DNA from 3 places in the Dechloromonas aromatica RCB genome. Region 2 is predicted to be linked to each of the others. Evidence: predicted binding sites of a transcription regulator. Region 2 holds the regulator's gene; each other region holds the start of a gene.

The links. Region 2 encodes FNR, which switches genes on or off when oxygen is low (the NO sensors DNR and NnrR bind a similar motif). Its sites were predicted from a motif close to TTGANCTAGNTCAA; they were not measured.
Region 1: paaK (phenylacetate--CoA ligase PaaK) is a predicted target of FNR. The motif match lies at 1,736-1,749, and genes of this name have one in related genera.
Region 3: ubiU (ubiquinone anaerobic biosynthesis protein UbiU) is a predicted target of FNR. The motif match lies at 1,802-1,815, and genes of this name have one in related genera.

What each region holds. Positions count from the first base shown of each region.
Region 1 covers NC_007298.1:3,622,436-3,625,714, forward strand. Annotated here, with positions in the region: gene sucC (ADP-forming succinate--CoA ligase subunit beta) at 1-162, opposite strand, end outside; gene DARO_RS17200 (MATE family efflux transporter) at 299-1,639, opposite strand; gene paaK (phenylacetate--CoA ligase PaaK) at 1,802-3,097, shown strand.
Region 2 covers NC_007298.1:1,147,556-1,150,834, reverse strand. Annotated here, with positions in the region: gene DARO_RS05455 (sulfite exporter TauE/SafE family protein) at 1-102, opposite strand, end outside; gene hemN (oxygen-independent coproporphyrinogen III oxidase) at 167-1,570, opposite strand; gene fnr (fumarate/nitrate reduction transcriptional regulator Fnr) at 1,656-2,399, shown strand; gene DARO_RS05440 (DUF302 domain-containing protein) at 2,404-2,841, opposite strand; gene DARO_RS05435 (porin) at 2,947-3,279, opposite strand, start outside.
Region 3 covers NC_007298.1:124,872-128,150, reverse strand. Annotated here, with positions in the region: gene DARO_RS00615 (septal ring lytic transglycosylase RlpA family protein) at 1-762, shown strand, start outside; gene DARO_RS00610 (response regulator) at 766-1,656, opposite strand; gene ubiU (ubiquinone anaerobic biosynthesis protein UbiU) at 1,871-2,878, shown strand; gene DARO_RS00600 (U32 family peptidase) at 2,892-3,279, shown strand, end outside.

The DNA of each region.
Region 1 (3,279 bases), 2.0 Mb from region 2:
ACGGCCACCAGCGTGAATCTGGGCTTTGACGACCCAGACCTTGCCGCCCAGGGTTTCGGCTGCCTTGACTGCGTCTTCGACGGTCGTGCAGTGAATCCCGCGCGGAACCGTAACGCCGAATTTCTTCAGGATTTGTTTGCCCTGATATTCGTGAATTTTCATGCGCTTTCCTTGCGTTTAGTTGAGTTGCGAGCAATGAGCAGTAGCCGAACGATCCCCCGACCCCACCCGGTTATAGCGTGTTCAGCCCAAAATGTTACCACAGACCGAAAAAACTTCGGCAGGCCAAAATTCATAATTATGGAGTCGATTCCGCCGCTTGAATGGCCTTGCCCAACAGCGGCAGCAACATGACGGCTGCGAAAACCAGACTGATCACCGAAGCCAGCCAGAAGCCAGCCACGCCGAGCGGCGGTTGCCAGCGGTAGCAAAGCCAGGCACCGCCAAGCAAGCCGATACCCCAGAAGCAGAAAGTCTGGACCAGCATCGGAAAGAAAGTCACCCGATAAGCGCGCAAGCAGTGGCCGGCAATCGTCTGCAATGCATCGAAAAACTGATAAATGGCGATATACGCCACCAAGCCAAGCGCCACGGAGCGAACAGCCGGATCATCGGTATAGGCATTGATCAACGGCTGCGCCCCCAGCCAGAGCAAGAGTCCAAGCATCGAGGACGAACAGGCGGCAAGGACCAGCCCTGCGCGAATGGTCGCCCTGGCCCGCAGCGGGTCACGTGCCCCGACCGCCTGACCGAGCGCCGCCATCGTTGCAATAGCCAGCGACAACGGCAGCATGTAGATCAGCGCCGAAATATTGGCCACGATGCGATGCCCGGCCACCACCGGCGCGCCGAGCGAGGCGACGAACAGCGCGATCAGGGTGAAAGAAGTAATTTCAACCAGATTGGACAAGCCCATCGGCACACCGATGCGCAGCAATTCCCGCCAGATCGGCCAGCGCGGCGACTGCCAGTCGGCAAACGGCTGGTAACGCTTCCCCAACGGCCCGAAAGCCAGGTAGGCGCCGCCGCTCAGACAGGCCAGCCAGCCGATCAGTACGTTTGACAGGGCACAACCGACCACGCCGAGGGGTTCGCCGAGCCAGCCCTGCAAGGCCAGCCCCCAGGCCAGCACGGCATGCAGACACAAGCTGAAAAAGCCGATACCCATCAGCACCCGCGGCTTGCCCAGCGCATTGCAGAATGCCCAAAACGTCCGGTAGCACAGCGATGCTGGCAGGCTCCAGGCAAGCAGACCGAGGTATTGCCGCACCTTGGCCTCGACCGCCGCGTCCATGTCGGCCATGCCGAGCGCCACGCCGGGATGGGTCAGGAAAAGAATGCCTGGCACCGACAGCAGCAGGGCCAGCCAGAACCCCTGCTGCAAGATGCCCGCCACCTCGTCGTCGCGTTTCGCTCCATGCAAATGCGCCACAACGGGCGCCACGGCCTGCAGGATGCCGACCAGCGCAAAGACCACCGAGACATGAATGCCGCCGCCGATCGCCACGGCTGCAAGATCGAGCGAGCTGACATGACCGAGCACGGCGGTATCGACCACCATCATGCCGATGGAGGACAGCTGGGCAATCAGAATGGGAAAAGCGTGGGCGATCAGGCCACGGACGGCTGTTGCGAACATGGGGCGAGATTGTCGCATGGCCCCATTCCAAGGTGCTTTGATTTAGCCCTGTACAGTCGATAGGCATAGACAGTTAGCCGGGAAATACCAACAGAGTTGATCTGGCTCAAGCGCCTCGCTTTTCCACAATATGAAAATTGACGGTTCAGGAGGGAGTGAATAATGAGACTAGGCCTACACGCCATAGAAAATGCCAGCCGCGACGAAATCGTCGCTCTGCAGACCGAACGATTGAAGTGGACGCTGAACCACGTTTACCAGAATGTGCCGCACTACAAAGCGTCATTCGACGCCGCCGGCGTGCATCCGGATGACTTCAAGTCGCTGGCCGATCTGGCCAAATTCCCGTTCACCACCAAGCAGGATCTGCGCGACAACTACCCCTACAACATGTTCGCCGTGCCCCGCGAAAAAGTGGTCCGCGTCCACGCCTCGAGCGGCACGACCGGCAAGCCGACCGTCGTCGGCTACACGCAGAAGGACATCGACACCTGGGCTAACCTGATCGCCCGCTCGATCTACGCCTCCAGCGGCCGCCCCGGCGACATCGTCCATGTCGCCTACGGCTACGGTCTGTTCACCGGTGGTTTGGGCGCCCACTACGGCGCCGAAAAACTGGGTTGCACGGTAATCCCGATGTCCGGCGGGCAGACGGAAAAGCAGGTCCAGCTGATCTGCGACTTCAAGCCGAACATCATCATGGTCACGCCCTCGTACATGCTGAACATTGCCGACGAGTTCCGCCGGCAGGGCATCGACCCGCGCAGCACCGATCTGCGCATCGGCATCCACGGTGCCGAACCCTGGACGCACGCCATGCGCCTCGAGATCGAGAACGTCTTCGGTATCGACGCCATCGACATCTACGGCCTGTCGGAAGTCATGGGCCCGGGCGTCGCCAACGAATGTGCCGAGAGCAAGGACGGCCCGGTGATCTGGGAAGACCACTTCTATCCGGAAATCATCGACCCGATCACCGGTGAAGTGCTCCCCGAAGGCAGCAAGGGGGAACTGGTCTTCACCTCGCTGACCAAGGAAGCGATGCCGATCATCCGCTACCGCACCCGCGACCTGACCCGCCTGCTGCCGCCAACCTCCCGCTCCATGCGCCGTATCGACCGAATCACCGGCCGTTCCGACGATATGCTGATCATCCGCGGCGTTAATGTCTTCCCGTCGCAGATCGAGGAACTGATCCTCAAGCAGCCGAAGCTGTCGCCGCATTACCTGATCGAAGTCAGCCGCGACGGCCACCTCGACTCGATGAAGGTCAATGTCGAAATCAAGGCAGAGTTCGAATTCGCCAGCGCTGCCGAGAAGGAATTTGTGGCACACGACCTGCAGCACCACATCAAGTCCTACATCGGCGTCTCCGCCAAGATCGACATTGTTGAAGTCGGTGGCATCGAACGCTCGGTCGGCAAGGCCAAGCGGGTGATCGACAAGCGTCCGAAGTAACGCAACAGAACGCCCACCCGATACTGCCGAAAAGCGCCTCTGCCGGAGAAATTGCTGTCGGAAAAATTTACAGCCGGCAGAAAATAAAATCCCAAACGAATGATTCGCTTGGGATTATTTATTTGGCATTAAGATTGCTATGGATAATTTAGCGCACCCAGCAATACGCTAGGTGCGCTAAA
Region 2 (3,279 bases):
CCCCATCGAGAGGGCGCCGACGATGCCGCCGCACATACCGACGCAATGCGTACCGCCGAGCAGACCAACGAGAAAAAGTGCGAGATAGCCGGAATCAGGCATCGTGCAAACCAGAAGTCACCGAAGCGTGCAGTTTACTCTGCCCGCCCGGTGCCGCACACGATGATCAGATGACTTTGGAGTAGGTTGCCCGCTGGCGCCCTGCCCGCAGATAGCGATCAAAAACCATGGAAATGATGCGAACCAGCAGGCGTCCTGGTGGCAGTACGGTGATCCACTCGCGATCGATCTTGAGCAAACCGGCCCGCTCCATTTCCTTCATGTCTTCCAGTTCGGCTGCGAAATACTTGTGGAAGTCGATCAGATGGGCGCTTTCGATGCTCTCGATGGACAACTCGAAATGGCACATCAACGCCTGGATGATCGAACGACGCAGGATATCGTCAGCCGTCAGCTCGATACCGCGGAAAACCGGCAGCGTATCGGTATCCAGACGATCGTAGTACTCGTCCGCCGTCTTGACGTTCTGGTAATAGGTCGGCCCGACCTTGCTGATCGAAGAGATGCCGAAAGACAGCATGTCGCAATCGGCGTAAGTCGAATAGCCCTGGAAATTACGGTGCAGGCGGCCCTGACGCTGGGCAACTGCCAGTTCGTCATCCGGCTTGGCAAAGTGGTCCATGCCGATGAAGACATAACCCGCATCGGTCAGTTTCTTGATCGCCAGCGCCAGAATCTGCAGCTTGGTATCGGCTGAGGGCAGATCACCTTCGTTGATCCGGCGCTGCGGCTTGAACATGCTGGGCATGTGCGCATAGTTGTAGATCGACAGACGGTCAGGATCCATCGCCAGAACGCGCTCCAGCGTCCGGTTGAACCCCATCACCGTCTGATGCGGCAGACCGTAGATCAGGTCGACAGAAACTGACTTGAAGCCGTTGGCCCGCGCATCACGGATGACGCTGTAGGTTTCTTCCTCGCTCTGAACGCGATTGACGGCAACTTGTACCTTTTCGTCGAAATCCTGAACGCCGACGCTCATGCGGTTGAAACCCAGCTCACCCAGCAGAGCGACCGTGGCCGTATCCACCTTGCGGGGGTCGACTTCAATCGAATATTCGCCGCCATCGAGCAACTTGAAGTGCTTGCGGGTTTCGCCCATCAACTGGCGCATTTCGCTGTGCGACAGGAAGGTCGGCGTACCGCCACCCCAATGCAACTGGATGACCTCGTGCTCACCGTCGCGGCCTTCCAGTGCCGCCGCCTGAATCTCGAGTTCCTTGGCCAGATATTTCAGGTATTTGGCGCTGCGCCCATGATCCTTGGTGATGATCTTGTTACAGGCGCAGTAATAGCAAATAGTGTTACAGAAAGGGATGTGGAAGTATAATGAGAGCGGTCGGCTGATCCCGCCAATATTGCGCTTTCCGAGCCACAGCTTGGCAGCCTCCGAGTCGAAAGCCTCAACAAAGCGATCAGCCGTTGGATAGGACGTGTAGCGCGGGCCGTTGACGTCGAAGCGGCGAATGATCTGCGGATCGAAGACGAGGTTTTCTGTTGCGAAGTTCATTAGGCAAGCCATTAAAATTTGTTCGAATTATGTTCGGATGGCATGCTTTTGCGGTTGACTTGGATCAAGCTAACGCAGGTTGCCAATGGCACAAACACACCCATTAAATCAGGAAATCTCGCTATCTGTCATCAAGACAGCCTGCTCCAATTGCAACCTGCGCGAACTATGCCTGCCATTTGGGCTCAGCATTGAAGAACTGGAGCGCCTCGACGACCTGGTTTCGACTCGTCGCCGCATAAAACGCGGCGACCATCTTTACCGCGCCGGTGAAGGCTTTGACGCGATTTACGCTATCCGCAGCGGTTTTTTCAAGACCGATGTGCTGCTTGAAGATGGCCGTGACCAGGTCACTGGTTTCCAGATGGCTGGCGAGCTGCTCGGGCTGGATGGTATCAGCACCGAATACCACACCTGCAATGCCATCGCGCTCGAAGACAGCGAAATTTGTTCGATTCCGTTCTCGCGACTGGAAGGCCTGTCGCGCGAAATCCACACGCTGCAACACCACTTCCACAAGGTCATGAGTCGGGAAATCGTTCGCGATCATGGTGTGATGATGCTGCTCGGCACCATGCGCGCCGAGGAGCGACTGGCCGCTTTCCTGCTCAATCTGTCGCAACGCTTCACGGCGCGCGGCTTCTCGCATGCCGAGTTCTACCTGCGCATGACCCGCGAGGAAATCGGTAGCTATCTCGGACTGAAGCTGGAAACCGTCTCCCGTGCCTTCTCGAAATTTCAGGAAGAAGGCCACATCGCCGTTCAGCAGAAACACATCCGGATTTTGAACGTCAATGGGCTGAAGGCCCTGATGAGCCACCGCAGCTGACGCTTTACCAACGCAGTCTTGCCAGTTCTGCGGCCCGTTCGACCAGCCTGAACAGCAGCGCCTCGGCTTTGATGCGGGCCGGTGTCGCGCCCCCTGTCGAGCGGTAGACCATGGTCACTCGACCAGGCTCGGCTGCCGTCACATAGATGGCGACCGACAAGGGACAAAAAGCAATCTGACCAGGATCTTCAACCACCATCTGCCAGGCTAATCCGGCACTGCAGAACTGGACAATCTCGGCCTCGACCAACGGATTCATCTCCGCCTCTAGTGCGCCGGCTGTTCGATCAAGCATCCGGCCAAACGGAATAACCGCCCCGACAATCAGCCCCTCTGCCTCCACCGCCTCGACAAGCGCCTCGTGGGTTGAGCGAAAATCGCCAGCCTCGACCACCCTGGAAACAACCCCGTCGGCAGCATGACTACAGTCGATCCGGGCCAATAAAAATATAAGCAGCAGCAATGAAAAAAAACAGGACACCCCGGAGGGTGTCCTGAACAGATGCGAGGAAAACATCTGACGCAAGAAATACGGGAGCTGTGGCGATCAGAAGAAGATCAGGCCGCCAAACGAAAGGGTACGGTTCTTGTTGTCGTAATTGGTATCGGCAACGTTGGTGATCTTCTCCTGGTTGTACTCACCGACCAGCGTGATGTACTTGTTCAGCGAGTGATAGACGCCCAGCGTGACTGCACGGTTCTTGATCTGGTTATCCGGTGTGGCACGCAGGACACCGTTGATCGTCCGGGTGTTGTCCAGCGTGTAACCATCCTTGTCCTTGTTCTCGCCGAAATTGATACCGACCTTGGTCGCACCGAACTTGTAGGTACCCTGCAGGAAATAACCCTGCGAATCGGTCTTGTTGCCAGCGCCATTGCT
Region 3 (3,279 bases), 1.0 Mb from region 2:
CCACTGCACAAGCCGGCGACCAAGCCCTATGTCGTGCTTGGCAAGGAATATGTTCCGAACACCACCGTCAAGCCCTACAAGGCACGCGGTATCGCCAGCTGGTATGGCAAGAAGTTCCATGGCCAGAAAACCTCGATCGGCGAACCTTATGACATGTTCGCGATGACCGCCGCCCACCCCTCGCTGGCCCTGCCGTCCTACGTGCGGGTAACCAGCGTACAGAGCGGCAAATCAGTGGTCGTCCGCATTACCGACCGCGGCCCTTTTCATGCCGACCGTGTCATCGACCTTTCCTACACTGCCGCCTACAAACTTGGATTGATCAACGGCGGCAGCGGCCAGGTCGAAGTCGAAGCGATTATTCCAGGCGACCTGGCCGGCACGACCTATGCCCAGACCACATCACCGCCCCGCGTCACCAGTACCACGAACGGGGACGATATCGAACAGCTGGCCAAACGCATGGCGCTCGAAGAACGGCCGGTCCAAACCGCAGTAATGGCTGGCATGAGTGGCGATACGGGCATACAAAAAGGGATTTATCTGCAGCTTGGCGCCTTCTCAAATGTCGAGAACGCCGAAAATCTGAAAAATCACCTGCTGCGCGAACTCGACTGGCTGACCGAAACGATGCGCGTCAATCCAGGCAGCGGCATACATCGCCTGCATCTCGGCCCTTATGCCAACCGCGGTGACGCTGACCGGGTGGCCGAAAAAATCAGCGCCGTACTAGGCTTCCGACCAACCGTCATTACCCGTTAAACGTCAGCAATTGACCTTGGCAACGACGATGTTGCCGCGCCCCTGGTAGTCGAGCGCCGAGAAACTCATCATCTTGGCCATGGCAATACCTCGACCGTTCGGGTCGAAGGCACGATCCGGGTCGAAGCTCAGGAATTTGTTCCATTCAAACCCATCGCCCTGATCGGTAATGGTAAACGCGACACTGTCGGCATTACGCTCGACCCTGACCGTGGCAAAACGATCACGGAACTGTGGCAGGGCAAGGCGACGTCTGATTTCCTCCTCCCAGTCCCCCTCCCACTTCAGCAGTGACTTTTCCTGATAGGTCACCCCCAGATTGCCGTGCTCGACCGCATTGACCATCAAATCGGACAAACCGGGTGCAGCGACATCCGGCACCGGGCACATGCTGGCCAGCACCGGAACCAGGCAACTGACATCCTCCAGCGTCACAAAGCGGTATTCGACACTCTGAATCAGCTTCTGGGTCTCTTCCAGACGAGCTGCACGGGTGCGTAGCTGACTGCGTCCCCGCCTATCCTCCATGGCGGCCCGGACGATGGAAATCAGCGCTTCGGGCTCGTAAGGCTTGGTCAAATAATAGTATGCCCCCGCCTCCAGACCTTCCCGAACCTGATCGGGAGAAGAAGCGGCCGTCTGCATGATGACCGGAATGTCGGCAAAGCGAGCTTCCCGCTTCATCCGGCGCAACAATTCCATGCCATCCAGTTCGGGCATCATCCGGTCGAGCACGACCAAGGAGAAATCACTGTCCGCTGCACTCAGGCTGGCCCAAGCCTCAAGCGGATTGCTGTGCATTTCCAGTTCGATGTCTTCCTGCTCGAGAAACTCCTCGATGATGAAGAGATTCAATTGCTCATCATCAACAACGAGGACACGTTCCTTGTTCATTCCTCAACCTTTCTCAATGGCCAGACACACGACTGGCGGGGCGCTTTTGGCGAAAGAGCAGTAAAACATGCCCCTCACTGTGGCCGATTACTGGCCACAATAATACCGTAATGAAGGCCAATGTAGCCTGGCACGAGCGATGGCTTTGACTAGGATCAATGGCGTTCCTGCAACGCTGGCTATACTCCGGCACTTGCTATTCAGGATGCCTCCCATGAGCTCCTTGCCCGATCTCGTTTGTCCGGCCGGCAGCCTGCCGGCACTCAAAGCCGCCGTCGATAACGGCGCCGACACTGTCTACCTCGGCTACAAAAACGACACCAATGCGCGCAACTTCGCTGGCCTGAACTTCGACACCAAGACCATGGCCGAAGGCATACGCTACGCCCATGCCAAGGGTCGCGAAGTACTGATGGCGATCAACACCTTCCCGCAGACCGGCCGGGTCGCCGATTGGCACAAGGCCGTCGACGGTGCCGTTGACCAGGGCGTGGACGCCATCATCCTGGCCGACATCGGCCTGCTCGACTACGCCCGCCAGCGCCATCCGCAACAGCGCCTGCATCTTTCCGTGCAGGGCTCGGCGACCAGCTACGAAGCGATCAACTTCTGCCAGCGTGAATTCGGCATTCGTCGCGCCGTATTGCCGCGCGTGCTGACGCTGGCCCAGGTCGAACATGTGATCAAGAACACCACAGTCGAAATCGAAGTCTTCGGCTTCGGCAGCCTGTGCGTGATGAATGAAGGCCGCTGCTGGCTGTCTTCCTACGCCTGCGGTGAATCCCCCAATACCGTCGGCGCCTGCTCGCCGGCCAAGTACGTCAAATGGGACAAGAAGCCGGGCACCATGGAAACCCGTCTCAACGGTGTCCTGATCGACCGTTTCGGCGACGACGAGCCAGCCGGCTACCCAACGCTGTGCAAAGGTCGCTTCGACGTGCAGGGAGACACCTATTACGCGCTGGAAGAACCGACCAGCCTGAACGTGCTGGAAATACTGCCGGACATCATCAAGATCGGGGTCAAGGCCATCAAGGTTGAAGGCCGGCAGCGTAGCCCGACTTATGTTGCACAAGTCACCCGTACGCTGCGTGCCGCGCTCGATTCGCTCCGCGATGGCAGCGAACGCTTCCACGTAAAACCAGCCTGGCAGGCGGAGCTGTCCAAGGTTTCCGAAGGCAGCCAGGCGACGCTCGGCGCCTACAGCCGGCCATGGCGCTAAAGGACAAAGCAGCATGAAACTTTCGCTTGGCCCCCTGCTCTATTTCTGGCCCAAGGGCGAGGTCATGGAGTTCTACGCCGAGATGGCTCAGAACCCCGCGCTCGACATCATCTACGTTGGCGAAGTGGTCTGCTCGCGTCGCCAGCAATTGCGCACCACTGACTGGATCGGCCTGGCCCGCGACCTGACCGATGCCGGCAAGCAGGTCGTCGTCTCGGCACAAGCCCTGCTCGAATCGGAAAGCGACCTCAAGGCCCTGCGCCGGCTGATCGACGACGCAGGCTGCTGGCTCGAAGCCAATGACCTTGGCGCCGTCAACCTCGTGCACGGCCAGGATTTCGTGGCCGGCCCGCATCTGAATATCTACAACGAGGCAACGCTGGCTTCCTTCGCCCGCTTTG